DNA from 2 places in the Catellatospora chokoriensis genome. Region 1 is predicted to be linked to the other one. Evidence: predicted binding sites of a transcription regulator. Region 1 holds the regulator's gene; the other holds the start of a gene.

What was found. Region 1 encodes HspR, which represses chaperone genes until heat shock. Its sites were predicted from a motif close to TTGAGTNNNNNNNACTCAA; they were not measured.
Positions count from the first base shown of each region.
Region 2: the regulator HspR is predicted to act here: its motif matches at 6,203-6,221, upstream of lon (endopeptidase La).

Region 1 is NZ_JAAOTI010000004.1:66,968-74,578, forward strand. It holds gene HAV39_RS07485 (beta propeller repeat protein) at 1-340, opposite strand, end outside; gene HAV39_RS07490 (hypothetical protein) at 608-1,039, shown strand; gene HAV39_RS07495 (antitoxin) at 1,210-1,425, opposite strand; gene HAV39_RS07500 (heat shock protein transcriptional repressor HspR) at 1,501-1,908, opposite strand; gene dnaJ (molecular chaperone DnaJ) at 1,915-3,075, opposite strand; gene grpE (nucleotide exchange factor GrpE) at 3,156-3,980, opposite strand; gene dnaK (molecular chaperone DnaK) at 3,977-5,821, opposite strand; gene HAV39_RS07520 (GTPase domain-containing protein) at 5,984-6,607, shown strand; gene HAV39_RS07525 (P-loop NTPase family protein) at 6,686-7,611, shown strand, end outside.
Region 2 is NZ_JAAOTI010000011.1:108,617-116,227, forward strand. It holds gene HAV39_RS18150 (arginine deiminase) at 1-780, shown strand, start outside; gene HAV39_RS18155 (DnaJ family domain-containing protein) at 848-1,234, opposite strand; gene thrS (threonine--tRNA ligase) at 1,447-2,730, shown strand; gene HAV39_RS18165 (DUF5937 family protein) at 2,734-3,819, opposite strand; gene HAV39_RS18170 (MFS transporter) at 3,920-5,155, shown strand; gene HAV39_RS18175 (hypothetical protein) at 5,184-5,975, shown strand; gene lon (endopeptidase La) at 6,245-7,611, shown strand, end outside.

The DNA of each region.
Region 1 (7,611 bases):
GGATGCTCTTGTCCTCGGCCAGCGGCATCGGGCGGGCCTGCCAGGTGGCTCCGGCGTCCGCGGTCGCGAACAGGCGGCCCCGGCAGGGCCCGCTGCCGGGGCAGTCGGTGAAGACGGCGTAGCCGTGGCGGGCATCGGCGAACTCGACGAACGGCCGGTAGTCCGGTGGCACGCCGACGTCGGCCGAGCGCTCGGTCACCTCGGCCCGGGCGGGTGGGGACCCGGTCGCGCCGGGCAGCGCGGCGGAGGGCGCCTCGCCGCGCGGGGTGCAGGCCGCGGTCAGCGCGAGCCCGAGCGTCAGGACGAGCAGCGGCCGTAGCCGGCCCGCGAACCGATTCACGCTGGTGGAAGTCATACCCGGTCGAGCCCTGAGCCGGCGGCCCGGTTCCCGTGGACGGGGGGTGCGGCCGTCGATGGCCCGCCGTCACCCTCCCCTGACGCCCAGCGGGCGTGCGGGGTTGGTCGCAATGCGTAACAGGTTGATGAAAGTCCTTGCCTTGACCTTCCCTTGACCTGGGAGAGCACGCTAGCGTGTCGCGGCAGCAGCGCCGCTGACTTTGGCCGCGTCTTCCACAAATCCCGCGTCATCACAGCGGAGGAGATAACGATGAGCGCTCCCCCGGCGGTGTTCCGAGGATTCGCCAACCCGGTCGACCCCACCCCCAACGAGTTGCGCACCTGGGCGTACGCGCCGAACTCCGTGCCGCTCACCGCCATGCCGCCGGACTGGGACCTGCTCGTCTCCGGTGACCGGCTCATCGGGACCCTGTTCGACCTGGCGATGGACACCAGTTGTCCGGCCCGCCGCTTCACCATGCACTGCCTCTACATCTACGCCGCCGACGCGATCCGCACCGGCTTCAAGGCCCACCCTCGGCGCAAGCTGCGCAAGATGGTCGAGGAGGCCGAGGAGGAGGGCGACGAGCAGATGGCGATCTGGGCCCACAACACCCGCGTGCTGCTGGCCCGCCCGCAACTCTTCGACTACCACGACTGGTGCGAAGGCGGCCTCGTCCGCCACTCGCGCAGACTTCAATAGCCGATGGCTCTGCGGCCTTGACTGGAACATTCACCGACGGCTCTGCGGCCTTAATCGACGTCATGCTCCGCGTTCGCTCCGCATGACGTCGAGCGGCCGGCAACCGCCCTCGGCTACGCACACACGGCTCCCCGCGGCACCTGACCGCGGGGAGCCGTGGCGCGATACGACTATTTCTTGTCCATCTTGTCGATCGCGTCTTTAGCCATGTCCTGGGCCTTGTCGACGTGACCGGCATACTTGCCGCCGGTCTTGCTGTCGACCGCGTCGCCGGCCTGGTCGACGGCCTTCTTGGCCTTGTCCTGCATCTGCTTGGCCTTGTCCGAGGCCTGGTCCGCCTTGTCGTCGATGCCGAGGGCGTCCTTGGCCTTGTCCAACATGCCCATTTAATCCCCCTCCGGGCCAGTCCGACAATTCGGACTGTTCCCGTATCGAGGATACCGGCCGGCGACCTTGCGAGCTCAGGCTTCGGCTGAACGCGGCCGCCACACGACCAGCGCCGTCGACGTGCGCGTGCTCGGCAGCAGATCGGTGCGCGGGAACGCGGAGATGGTCTCCAGCTGCGCCAGCCGCCGCTCGGCATACGCGAGCTGCTGCTGAGCCTGCTCCAGCCGCTCACGCAACTCCAGCACCAGGCGCTCCAGGTCGATGATCCGCTTGACGCCGGCCAGGCTGACGCCCTCCTCCTGGCTCAGCCGCTGGATCTCGCGCAGCAGTTCCACGTCGCGCAGGCTGTAGCGGCGGCCGCCGCCCGCGGAGCGGCCCGGCTCGACCAGACCCATCCGGTCGTACTGCCGCAACGTCTGCGGGTGCATGCCGGCAAGCTGCGCGGCCACCGAGATGAGCAGCACCTTCGCCTGTTCATCCACTGTGGATCACCTCCGTTCCAGGTGGTCCCGCCGCACCGGCGGGGCCAGCTCGGTGAAGCGCGCCAACGCCTCCCGGGCTTCCTCGGAGAGCTGCTGCGGCACCACTATCTCCACGGTAACCAGCAGATCCCCGCTGTGGCCATCACGTTTGGGCACACCCTTGCCGCGCACCCGCAGCAGCCGCCCACTGGGCGTGCCGGCCGGCACCTTGACCTTCATCATGCCGTCCAAAGTGGGCACCCGGACCTCCGCGCCGAGCACCGACTCGGCGAAGGTGACCGGAACGGTGACGGTCAGATCGTCGCCGTTGCGGCCGAACATCGCGTCCGGGCGCACGATCGCGCGGATGTAGAGGTCGCCGGGGGCGCCACCGCGCTCGCCCGGCTCGCCGCGCCCGGCCAGCCGGATGCGCTGCCCGTCGGAGACGCCCGCCGGGATGCGTACGGTCAGCGTGCGGGTCTTGGTCACCCCGCCGGTGCCGTGGCACTCCGGGCACTTCTGGTCGACGACCGTGCCCACACCCTGGCAGTCGCGGCAGGCCTCGGAGAAGCCGAACGCGCCCTGGTTGCGGTTGACCACGCCGGTGCCCTGGCAGTGCGGGCAGGCCCGCGGGCGGGTGCCCGGCTTGGCCCCGTCGCCGTGGCAGGTGTCGCACACGCCCAGCGTGCGCAGCGTCAGCGGCTGGGTGGTGCCCTGCACCGCGTCGGCGAAGTCCAGGAAGATCTCGGCCTCGACGTCGCGGCCGCGGGCCGGACGGGCCGGAGCCCCGGTGCCGGCCCCGCCGGAGAAGATCGAGCCGAACAGGTCGGAAAAGCTCGCGCCGCCGAACCGCTGGTCCGGACCTTGCCGCCCGCCGCCCTGGCCGAACAGGTCGTTCACGTCGAAGTGCTGGCCGCCCGCGCCGCGGGCGCTGCGCCGAAACGCGCCGGCCTCGAACAGCGAGCGCATCTCGTCGTACTCACGCCGCCGGTTCTCGTCCGACAGCACGTCGTACGCCTCGGACACCGCCTTGAACCGTTCCTCCGCGGCGGTGTTGCCGGGGTTGTGGTCCGGATGCAGCTCACGAGCGAGCCTGCGGTACGCCTTCTTGATCTCGCTGGACGTGGCGTCCTTGGCCACTCCGAGCACGGCGTAGAAATCCTTCTCCAGCCAGTCTTTCGAGCTCATCCGTCCCCCTCCCCCTGTCGTGATCGAAGCTCCCTCCCCGCGCCCGGGATCGGGCGGGGGAGGGAGCCCCGGTCATGGTGTCATTCCGGTGCGGCGACAGCCACCATGGCGGGGCGCAGCAGGCGCTCGCCCAGCAGGTAACCGCGGCGCATCACGTCGATGCACGTCGGCTCGGTCACGTCGGCGGACGGCAGGTGCGCCACCGCCTCGTGCCGGTTCGGGTCGAAGGTGTCACCCTTCTCGCCGAACGCGGTCAGGCCGAACTTCGCCACCACCGCGCCGATCTGCTCGGCCACCGCGCCGAACGGCCCGCTCAGGTCGCCGTGCTCACGCGCCCGGTCGAGGTCGTCCAGCACCGGCAGCAGCGCCGACAGCACCTGGCCGGTGGCGAGCTCGGCGGAGACCGTGCGGTCGCGCTCCACCCGCTTGCGGTAGTTGGCGTACTCGGCGGTCACCCGCTGCAGGTCCGCGGTGCGCTCCTCGAGCGCGGAGCGCAGCTGCGCGAGTTCCGCGCCCAGCGCCGCGGGCGCCGCCTCGGCCGCGGGCGCGGCCGTCGCGGTGACCGGCTCGGCCTCCACGACCTCGCCCTCCACCGCCTCGGCGGCGTCCGGCCCGGCCTCGGCCGCCGCCTCGGGCTGCGGGGCGACCGGCACCTCGACGGTGTCCTGCTCCCCGGCGGCCTGGTCGGTGACGTCCGCGGTCGGATTCTGCTCGGTGCTCTCCGGGGCAGGGGTCTCCTGCGCCGGAGCGGGCTCGGTGTCGGCCGCCGGGGCGGCCGGCGTCGCCGGCTGCTCGGACATGGTCGCTCCGCTCGGGCTGATCTTCCGCTTGTTCTTGATCACGATGCGCTCGCCGGCGGGAGACTGCTCCTCCGCCGGCGAGGCACCCTGTGCTGCTCCGGTCACTTCTTGCCCTCGTCGTCGATGATCTCCGCATCCACGACGTCGTCGTCCGCGCGACCACCGGCCGCCGGGCCCTGCTGCTGGCCCGCACCGGCCGCGGCCTGGCTGTCGGCCTGGCCGTACAGCGCGGAGCCGGCCGCCTGGGAGACCTGGGCGAGCTTCTCGTGCGCCGACTTGATCTTCTCCAGGTCGGTGCCCGCCAGTGCGCTGCGCAGCTCGCTCAGCGCGTCGTTGATGTTCTCCTTGGCGTCGGCGGGCAGCTTGTCGCCGCTCTCGGCCAGGAACTTCTCGGTCTGCCACTGCAGCGCCTCGGCCACGTTGCGGGTCTCGGCCTCCTCGCGGCGGCGGCGGTCCTCGTCGGCGTGCTCCTCGGCGTCGCGGCGCATGCGCTCGATGTCGTCCTTCGGCAGCGACGAGCCGCCGGTGATCGTCATCGACTGCTCCTTGCCGGTGCCGAGGTCCTTCGCCGAGACGTGCACGATGCCGTTGGCGTCGATGTCGAAGGTGACCTCGATCTTCGGCACGCCGCGCGGGGCCGGCGCGATGCCGGTCAGCTCGAAGGTGCCGAGCTTCTTGTTGTACGCCGCCATCTCGCGCTCGCCCTGGAAGACCTGGATGAGCACGGAGGGCTGGTTGTCGTCCGCGGTGGTGTAGACCTCGGAGCGCTTGGTCGGGATGGTGGTGTTGCGCTCCACCAGGCGGTGCATGATGCCGCCCTTGGTCTCGATGCCCAGGCTCAGCGGGGTCACGTCCAGCAGCAGGACGTCCTTGACCTCACCCTTGAGCACGCCGGCCTGCAGCGCGGCGCCGACGGCGACGACCTCGTCCGGGTTGACGCCCTTGTTGGGCTCCTTGCCGGTGAGCTGCTTGACCAGCTCGGTCACCGCGGGCATGCGGGTGGAGCCGCCGACCAGGATGACGTGCTCGACGTCGGACAGCTTCACGCCCGCGTCCTTGATCGCCTGCTCGAACGGCGCCTTGCAGCGGTCCAGCAGGTCCTGGGTCATCCGCTGGAACTCGGCCCGGGTGAGCGTGACGTCCAGGTGCAGCGGGCCCTCGGCGCCGGCCGTGATGTACGGCAGGTTGATGCCGGTGGTGTTGGCGGCCGACAGCTCGATCTTGGCCTTCTCGGCGGCCTCCTTGAGGCGCTGCATGGCCATCTTGTCGGCGCCCAGGTCCACGCCGTACTGGCCGCGGAAGGTCTTCACCAGGTGCTCGATGATGCGCTCGTCCCAGTCGTCGCCACCGAGGTGGTTGTCGCCGGAGGTCGACTTGACCTCGACGACGCCCTCGGCCAGCTCCAGCAGCGAGACGTCGAACGTGCCGCCGCCGAGGTCGAAGACCAGGACGGTCTGCTCCTTGGAGCCCTTGTCGAGCCCGTACGCCAGCGCGGCGGCGGTGGGCTCGTTGACGATGCGCAGCACGTTGAAGCCGGCGATCTCACCGGCCTCCTTCGTCGCGGTGCGCTGCGCGTCGTTGAAGTACGCCGGGACGGTGATCACGACGTCGGTCACGGTCTCGCCGAGGTAGGCCTCGGCGTCGCGCTTGAGCTTCTGCAGCACACGTGCGGAGATCTCCTGCGGCGTGTACTTCTTTCCGTCGATGTCGACGGTCCAGTTGGTGCCGACCTCACGCTTCACGGACCGGATGGTCCGGTCGGGGTTCGTCACCGCCTGGCGCTTGGCCACCTCACCGACGAGCACCTCACCGTTCTTGGCGAACGCCACGATCGAGGGCGTCGTGCGGGAGCCCTCGGCGTTCGCGATGACGGTGGGTTCGCCACCCTCGAGCACGGCCATACAGGAGTTGGTCGTACCCAGGTCGATGCCGACCGCACGTGCCATTTTCGTGTTCCTCCAAGATCAAGGTTGCCGCAGATTCAAGTTGAGTCCGGACGGCTCAATAGTGACATGAGACCGCGAAGTGTCAAGCGGAAGGTTGAGTCGGTCACACTCAAGTTTGACGGTGTCCTAGTGAGTTGTCCCATTTCCGCTTACGCTTCCCCTGTGTATGACCAACGAGTAACCGAGGAGGGCGCGGCGCGGACCGGCCCTCTGCTCGCGGTGGTCGGCGGGCCGACCGGCGCGGGCAAGTCCACGCTGGTCAACAGCCTGGTCCGGTCACCCGTCAGCGCCACCGGCATCCTGCGCCCGACCACCCGCAAGCCCGTGCTGACCTGCCACCCGCGCAGCGTCGCGGCGACCCACGTCGCCGGACTGCACCCGATCGCCGCCCCCGCCCTGCCCTCGCACGTCGCGATCGTCGACGCGCCGGACCTCAACGCCATCGACCAGAAGAACCGGTCGGTCACCGACGCCGTGTTCGAACAGGCCGACCTCTGGATCTTCGTGACCACCGCGAGCCGCTACGCTGACGCCGAGGCGTGGCGGCACCTGAGGGCCGCGCAGCAGCGCCGGGTCGACCTGGCGGTGATCCTCAACCGGCTGCCCACCGAGGCGGCGGACGAGATCCTGCCGCACCTGACCCAGCTGCTCGGCGAACCGGTGCCACTGTTCGTGGTCGCCGAATCGGCGCTCGACCGGCAGGGCATGCTCTCGGACCGAGTGGTCACCCCGATCTGGGAGTTCCTCGACAAGACCGCGAGTGCGAAACTTGCCGAGTCAAGATGACACCGGACGGCCGCTCCCGCGGACGACGAGGGTTCAGGTCGGCACGGCGTCGGCTGAGGAGAGCGTGAGGAGGGACCAGTGACCCACTCCACCCCCGGCAGTGAGTCCGTCACCACCAAGCTCGACATGGTCCAGCAGTTCGTCGACCTGGCGGGCGAGCACCTCGCCGGCGAGCCGGCGCTGGAGAACGCGCGGACGGTGGTGGAACGCTCCGCCGACCGGCTGCGGCTGGCCCGCGGGTTCACCACCATAGCGCTGGCCGGCACCACCGGCAGCGGCAAGTCCAGCATGTTCAACGCGTTCACCACGATCGACCGGTCGCCCGCGGGCATCCTGCGCCCGACCACCTCCGAGCCCTACGCGTGCGTCTGGGGCAGCCTCACCTTCGCCGACGAGCTGCTCGACTGGCTCGGCGTCTCCTCGCGCCGCCGGTTCACCCGGGAATCGGCCCTGGACGCCAACGACGAGGTCGGCCTGCGCGGCATGATCCTGCTCGACCTGCCCGACGTCGACTCCGTCGAGCCGCGCCACCGCGCCGAGGTCGACCGGCTGCTGCACCTCGTCGACGTGGTCATCTGGATCTGCGACCCGCAGAAGTACGGCGACCAGCTCGTGCACGAGGGTTACCTGCGCCAGCTCGCCAGCTCGCGCGACGGCCTGATCGTGGCGCTCAACCAGACCGACCGGCTGCAGCCCGCGCAGCTGCCCAAGGTCGGCGCCGACCTGCGCCAGCTGCTCGACGAGGGCGGCCTGTCCAAGGTCCCGCTGGTGCCAACGTCGGCCACCGGCGAGGTGCCGGCCCTGCCGCCGGCCAAACGCGGCCCGATCAAGCCGAAGCCCGGCCCGTTCATCGCCGAGCGCTCCCCGCGCGGCCACTCCGGCGTCTCCGCGCTGCGCGCGCTGCTCGAACCGATCATCCTGCGCGGCACGCTGGCCGAGGAGTCCGTCGACCGCGACCTCACCGCGAGCATCGCCGACCTGTCCAAGCTGGTCGGCGGCCCGGC
Region 2 (7,611 bases), on a different contig from region 1:
ACCTCGTGCTGGATCTACGAGGGCGTGTCGCTGAACCCGATGTACTGGCCGTCGCGCCAGCTGGAGACCGTCAACCTGGGCACGGTGTACCGCTTCCACCCGATGTTCCGGCAGGAGAAGATCAACTTCTGGTTCCCGGACGCGGGCAAGGACGAGCACGACGAGTTCGACATACAGTCCTTCGGGCGCTCGTCGATCGAGGGCGGCGACGTGATGCCGGTCGGCAACCGCACCGTCCTGATCGGGATCAGCGAGCGCACCACCCCGCAGATGGTGGAGATCCTGGCGCAGCGGCTGTTCGCCAAGGGCGCAGCCGAGCGGATCATCGCGGTGCAGCTGGAGCGCAAACGCCAGTTCATGCACCTGGACGTCGTGTTCACGTTCATGGACCGCGACACCGTCACCGTCTACCCGAAGGTCGTCGACGGCACCACGGCGTACAGCATCCGCCCCGGCGACAAGGCCGGCACGCTCGACGTCACCGCCGAGGACAGCTTCCTGGCCGCGGTCGCGCACGCCATCGGGCTGTCCCACGAGAAGGACCTGCGGGTCATCACCACCGGCGGCGACGAGGCCCAGCAGGAGCGCGAGCAGTGGGACTGCGCCAACAACGTGGTGGCGCTGTCGCCGGGGGTGGTCGTGGCGTACTCGAAGAACGTCTACAGCAACCGCAAGTACCGGGAGGCGGGCATCGAGGTCGTCGAGATCGACGGCTTCGAGATCGGCAAGGGCCGCGGCGGCGGCCACTGCATGACCTGCCCCCTCCTTCGCGACGCCTGACGCGCGGAGCCGTCAGGAAGGGCACCTTGCACAACTCATAGCGATGTGAAGGTGCCCTTCCTTCCGCTCAGCGGGTGCGGCGGGCGCGCCACTGGCGGACGGCGTCGTCGGCGTCGACGAGGGCAAGGGCCACTGCGGGGCCGGCGAGTTCGCCTCGGTGGGCGCGGACCACGCGGGCGTTCAGTTCCGCGACGTACGTGCGTACCGCCTGCTCGGAGTTCTTGTTCGCGAGCGCGCCGGGCAGGTCCTCGATGTCGCGGCGCAGCAGCAGGGTGGCCGGGATCGCCGCAGACAGGTTCTCCCGCTGCACGAGGTCGCGCAGCCACCAGTCGTCGGGCAGCGTCTGCCCCGCTCCGGGCAGCGGCTTGCCCATGCCGGGCAGGTCGTCGAACTCGCCGCGCTCCTGCGCCTCACGGATCTGCTTGTCGATGCTCGACTCGTACCAGTGCGCCACCGCTCACCCCCGGGTGATCGACTCCTGATCCGAAAATACCTCGGTGACGGATATCGCTTGGCCAGGGGTGTGGCGGGGGCGTTATCGTGCTCGGTATGCATCAGCACATGGTCAGCACGACTACGCCGGGACGTCCCGGCGTTCGTACGCGTTGACCTGCTGAACTTCAGTCGACCGTCGGCCCCGGGGCACACGCCCCGGGGCCGGCCCGTATCCGCCCCACGTGTGCTCCCCGGCCGCTTCACGCCCAGGAGCACACCGTGAAGGACCACCGCCGCCTCGGCCGCGACCTCGAGATCTACCACTCCGACCCGATGATCGGTGCCGGCCTGCCGCTGTGGCTGCCCAACGGCGCCGCCGCCCGCCACGCCATCGAGGAGTTCGTCCGCGAGGAGGAACGCCTCGCCGGATACCAGCATGTCTACTCCCCGCCGATGGCCAAACGCCAGATGTACGAGCGGTCCGGGCATCTGGCGAAGTTCGCCGACGACATGTTCCCGGCGATGTCCGACGATCCCGACGCGCCCGCCGACGACGCCGAGGCGCTGATGCTGCGCCCAAGCCTGTGCCCGCACCACGCGATGGTGTTCGGCTCCCGCGGCCGCTCCTATCGCGAGCTGCCGGTGCGCATCGCCGAGATCGGCGGCATGTACCGCGCCGAACGCTCCGGCGTCGTCGGCGGGCTGAGCCGGGTGCGGGCGATCTCGCTCAACGACGCGCACGTGTTCTGCTCGCTCGACCAGGTCGGCGCGGAGGTGGCGCTGGTGCTGGCGATGTGCGCGCGGATCCATCCGGCGCTCGGCTTCGCCGCCGACGGCTACCGGCTGTCGCTGCGCGGGCCGGGCGCGGGCTACCTCGGCGTGGACGCCGACTGGGCCCGCGCCGAAGCGCTGCTGCGCGACGCCCTGGTGCAGGCCGGGGTGCCGTTCGAGGAGGCGCCGGGCGAGGCCGCGTTCTACGGACCGAAGATCGACATCCAGGTGCGCGACCTCGCCGGGCGGGAGTCGACCCTGGCCACCGTGCAGGTGGACTTCGCCCAGCCGGAGCGCTTCGACCTGTCGTACACCGGCCGCGACGGCAGCCCCGCCCGGCCGGTGATGGTGCACCGCAGCATCGTCGGCAGCATGGAACGGCTGCTGGCCCACCTGCTGGAGGTGCACCAGGGCGCCTTCCCGGTCTGGTACGCGCCCGTGCAGCTGGCCGTCGCCCCGGTCGGCGAGGCCCAGGACGCGGCGGCGCGACAGTTCGCCGACCAGGCACTGCGCGCCGGGCTGCGGTCCGCGCTGAGTCTGGACGGGTCGCTGGGGCTGCGCATCCGCGAGGCCGCCCAGCGCCGGGTGCCCTACCTGGCCGTCATCGGCTCCCGCGAGGCGGACTCGGGCGAGGTCTCACTGCGGCTGCGTGACGGACGGCAGCTGCCGCCGATGCCGTACGCCCAGGCCCTGGGCCTCATCGGGGACGAGGTCGCCGCCCGCTCAGGAGAGCCGATGCCGTGACCGTCAGCGCAGTAGCGCCTCGACGAAGTCGGCGCCGAGCCGGGCGCAGGCGGCGAGGCGGAGCCGGTAGTGCACGTACCGGCCGCGGCGGCTCACCTCGACCAGGCCGGCCTTGCGCAGCACCGCGAGGTGCCGGGACACCTCCGGGTCGGTGAGCTGCCACGCCTGGGCCAGTTCCGTGGTGGTGTGCATGCCGCGGGACAGGGTCCGGGCCAGCCGCTGGCGCACCGGGTGGGCGAGCGCCTCCAGCCGCCGCTGCACCAGCTCCAGCGGCGCGGCCTCGGGCACGCCGGGCTCGGTGGCCGGATACTGCACCACCGGCCGCCAGCCCGGCGCGTGCACCACCACCAGGTGCGGGCGGCCGAACGCGGAGGGGGAGAAGGTCATCCCCTCGCCCACCGCGCTGGTCCGGGCGTCGGTCAGCTTGTCGACGACGATGCGCCTGCCGTCCTCGCTCACCGACAGCGCCGGCGAGATCGCGCCCAACGCCGCGGCGAGGCCGTGCCGGGCCAGCAGGTCCGCCTTGTGCCGGGCGTCGGCGGCCAGACCGTGTTGCACCCGCGCCCACACCTCGCCGAAGAAGTCGTCGCGGCAGTCCTCCAGCAGCCGGCGCACCCACGCCCGCACCGCGGGCGGATCGGCGAGCAGGCGCTCGGTGAACTCGGCCTGCCGCGGACCGCGGGCCTGGGCCAGCTCCCGGATCCGTTGCCGGGCCGCCGGATCGTGCAGCGGGGTGCCGGAGCGGGCCTGCGAGACCGCGCCGCAGCTGGTGGTGATCAGCGCGCCGGCGACCCAGGTCTCGTCAGAGAGCGCGTCCAGGTCGTCCAGCTCCTGTGCCAGCGTCGCGCGCGGCCGGGCGGGCAGCAGGAACTCCGCGCGTGCCGAGCGCCACAGCTGATCCCCCTCGAAGATCCGTTCGGCCAGCTCGGGCTTGAGCGCGGACAGGGTCGCGGTGACGAAGCCGTGCAGCGTCGGGTGGTGCGCGGGCTCGACCAGCGCGTGCAGCACCGCGGTCAGCTCACCGAGCGGCGAGGGCGCGAACACGTAGCGCTCCGGCGGCAGGCCGGTCACGTCGATGGTGAGGGTCACCAGGCCATCGTGACACCGCCGCCGCAGCGGGCCCCCGACGATTGACGACGTCCGTCAACCCACGTGCCGACGCCGGTCCAGCGGGCGCACGGTGACCGCCATGACCATCACCTCTGCTCCCCGCCCGGCCGCCACGACGCCGGATCCGGTCCGGTCCTCCTTGCTGCGCCGCCTCGGCGGGCCGCGATACGCCGCGGTGCTCGTCGTGGACGCCCTCGGCGCCGGCATGCTGCGACCGTTCCTGCTGCTCTACGGAATGTCCGTGGTCGGCCTGAGCCCGGGCGGCGCGGGCCTGGCGGTGACCCTGGGTCTGCTGGCAGGGCTGGCCACGCTGCCGCCGGCCGGCCGCTGGCTGGACCGCGGAGCGCGCTCCGTGCCGGTGGCGGCGACGCTGCTCGTGCGGGCGGCGGGCGCGGCCGTACTGGTGGCGGCGCCCACCCCGGCCGGGTTCGCGATCGGAGCCCTGCTGCTGGGCCTGGGCAGCCAGGCGTGGCCCGCGACGCACGCCGCGGTGGTGGCCACGATCGCGGTCGGTCGCGAGCGCGATGCGGCGCTGGCCGCGGGCCGGTCGTTGCGCAACGCCGCGCTCGGCGTGGGCGCACTGGCAGCCACCGCGACGCTGGGCGGCGGGACTACGGCGCTGCGCTGGCTCGCCACCGCATGCGCGCTCGGCTACCTCGCCTCGGGCGTGCTGGCGCTGGGCATGCGCCTGCGGGCGGCGGCGCTCGACCGGGACACGTCCGCAGGCACGAAGGACGACCTGTCGTTCCTGCGCCCGCTGCTGGTGGTGAACCTGCCGTACGCGGCCAACTTCTCGGTGCTGGAGATGGCGCTGCCCGTGCTGCTGGTGACCCGCCTGCACGCGTCGCCGGCATGGTCGGCGGGCATCTTCGTCGGCAACACCGTGCTCGTGATCACGATGCAGGTGGCGCTGGTGGTACGGCTGGCCAGGGTGCCGCGGCACCGGGTGCTGGCCGGTTCCGGCGTGCTCCTGGCCGCCTCGTACCTCGGCTTCTGGGGGGCGGGGTCGCTCGGCGGCACGCCCGGTGCCGCCGCGATCGCCGCGGTCGCGGTCGTCTTCACCGTCGGCGAGATCATGTACGCGGGCAGCAGCACCGCCCTGGTCATCGCCCATGCGCCGGAGCGGTCGCTCGGCCGGGCACTGTCGCGTTTCCAACTGTCCACCGGCATCGGCATGGCGCTCGCCCCGGCGGTGCTGACGTGGCTGCTCACCCTCAGTCCCGGCGCGCTGTGGGGAGGACTCGCCGCGGCGACGCTGCTGGCGGCGGGCTCGGTGGTAGCGACCTCGACACGCTCCGCGCGGTTAGCAGGGTAGTAACCCCGCTTTCGAGGAGGAATCGCCCATGAGGTCGTCGCGCGTGCTCGGGTACGGGCTGGGAGTTTGGCTCGGCATGGTCGGCATCTCGCTGATCCTGCTGCCCGCCGAGGGCAAGCACGAGGCCCTGTACGAGTCGATCAAGCTGACCACGATGGTGGCGCTGGTGCTCGGCTTCGCCATCCGCTACCTGCGCAAGCGCCCGATGGCGGCAGCCCCCGAGGGCGTGCTCGTCGGCCTCGTCTGGGCCGCCGTCACCACCGCCGGCGACCTGGGCCTCTACCTCGGCGGCGCGTTCAACATCGGGCTCGACGTGTACTTCACCGACGTGGCCTCCTCGTACTCGGTGATGCCCGTGATCACCGGCCTGGCCGTCGGCCTGCTCGCGCCGAAGCCCACCGGGATCCTGAGCGCCGAGGCGTACGGTGCGGCACTGGCCGCCGCCCAGCCCGCCGGGCACTCCGAGGCCGACGAGCTCGCCGCGATGATGGCCGCGGCCGGTGCGATGGCAGCGACCGCCTCCCCCGCTGCGAGCACGTCCGCGACGGACGCGGTGGCCGGGACTCAGACGATCACCGAGGTCAGCCCCACGACCGACGCCGAAGCACATCCCGAGCCGCACGCCGCGTCCCAGGTCCGGGCCGTATCCGAGATCCAGGGCGGTCCCGAGATCCACTCGGCACCCGAGGCCACCGCGCCGGTGGTCCCGTCGCCCGCCGTGGCGAGTCATGCGGAGGGCACGCTCGTCAGCGCGGCGGCATCCACCCACGCCGCCGAGGAGACCGACCGCCCGCTGTACATCCCGCGCGGGAATTGCTGACCCGCGTCCCGGAGTTGGCGAAGTCGAGACCGCGCTCCGGCCGGGGGCACGCAGCCCTGTCCGCCGCGCCGGCGTTGATCGTCCGACTTGCCAGGCACCTGTGCGAAAGGCGCTTCAAGATACGCACGATGGCCAGGCAAGTCGGACGATCTTGAGCGAACGGCGCGGCAGGGCAGTGGCGTGGGTCACACGGGTTGGTTGAGGGAACAACCAAGGTCGTCCTGGACTTGAGTGGGTAAGACTCAAGTTCAGAATGGCAGGTGTCGACGATGACCACACTTCCCGTCCTCCCCCTGGACGACGCTGTTCTGCTGCCCGGCAACGTGGTGGCGGTGGCGCTCCAGCCGGACACCCAGGCCGCGATCGACGCGGCACGGGCCTCCGGTGACAAGACCGTGCTGGCCGTGCCGCGCCTGGACGGCGAGTACGGCTCGTACGGCGTGACCGCGGTGATCGAGAAGGTCGGCCGCCTCCCCAGCGGGGAGCGTGCCGCCGTGCTGCGCGGCGTGACCCGTGCCCGCATCGGCTCCGGCGTGCCCGGACCGGGCGCGGCGCTGTGGGTCGAGGCGACCCTGGTCACCGAGCCGGAACCGGCCGGCAAGGCCAAGGAGCTGGCCCGCGAGTACAAGGCCCTGGTCGTCGCCGAGCTGCAGCAGCGCGGCGCGTGGCAGGTCGTCGACGCCGTGGAGCGGATGACCGACCTGGGCGAGCTGGCCGACTCGGCCGGCTACGCCCCGTGGCTGACGCTGGCGCAGAAGGTGGAGCTGCTCGGCTCGCCGGACGTGACGGCGCGGCTGGAGCTGCTGGTCGGCTGGGCGCGCGAGCACGCGGCCGAGCAGGAGGTCTCCGAGAAGATCAACAGCGAGGTGCGGGAGGGGCTGGAGAAGTCCCAGCGCGAGTTCCTGCTGCGCCAGCAGCTGGCCGCGATCCGCAAGGAGCTGGGTGAGGACGAGCCCGAGGGCACGGCCGACTACCGGTCCCGCGTGGAGGCCGCCGACCTGCCGGAGAAGGTCCGGGAGGCCGCGCTGCGCGAGGTCGGCAAGCTGGAGCGCGCCAGCGACGCCTCGCCCGAGACGAGCTGGATCCGCACCTGGCTGGACACGGTGCTGGAGATGCCGTGGAACGTGCGCACCGACGACAACACCGACCTCGCCGCAGCGCGGGCGGTGCTGGACGCCGACCACGCGGGCCTCGACGACGTCAAGGAACGCATCCTGGAGTACCTGGCGGTGCGCAACCGCCGCGCGGCCCGCAACCTGGAGGTCGTGGGCGGCCGTGGCTCCGGCGCGGTGCTGGCCCTGGCCGGTCCGCCCGGGGTGGGCAAGACCAGCCTCGGCGAGTCGGTCGCGCGGGCGCTCGGCCGCAAGTTCGTCCGCGTCTCGCTGGGCGGCGTGCGCGACGAGGCGGAGATCCGCGGTCACCGGCGCACCTACGTCGGCGCGCTGCCGGGCCGCCTGGTCCGGGCGCTGCGTGAGGCGGGTTCGATGAACCCGGTGGTGCTGCTGGACGAGGTCGACAAGATCTCCGCGGGGTACGCCGGCGACCCGGCCGCGGCCCTGCTCGAGGTCCTCGACCCGGCGCAGAACCACACCTTCCGCGACCACTACCTCGAGGTCGACCTCGACCTGTCCGACGT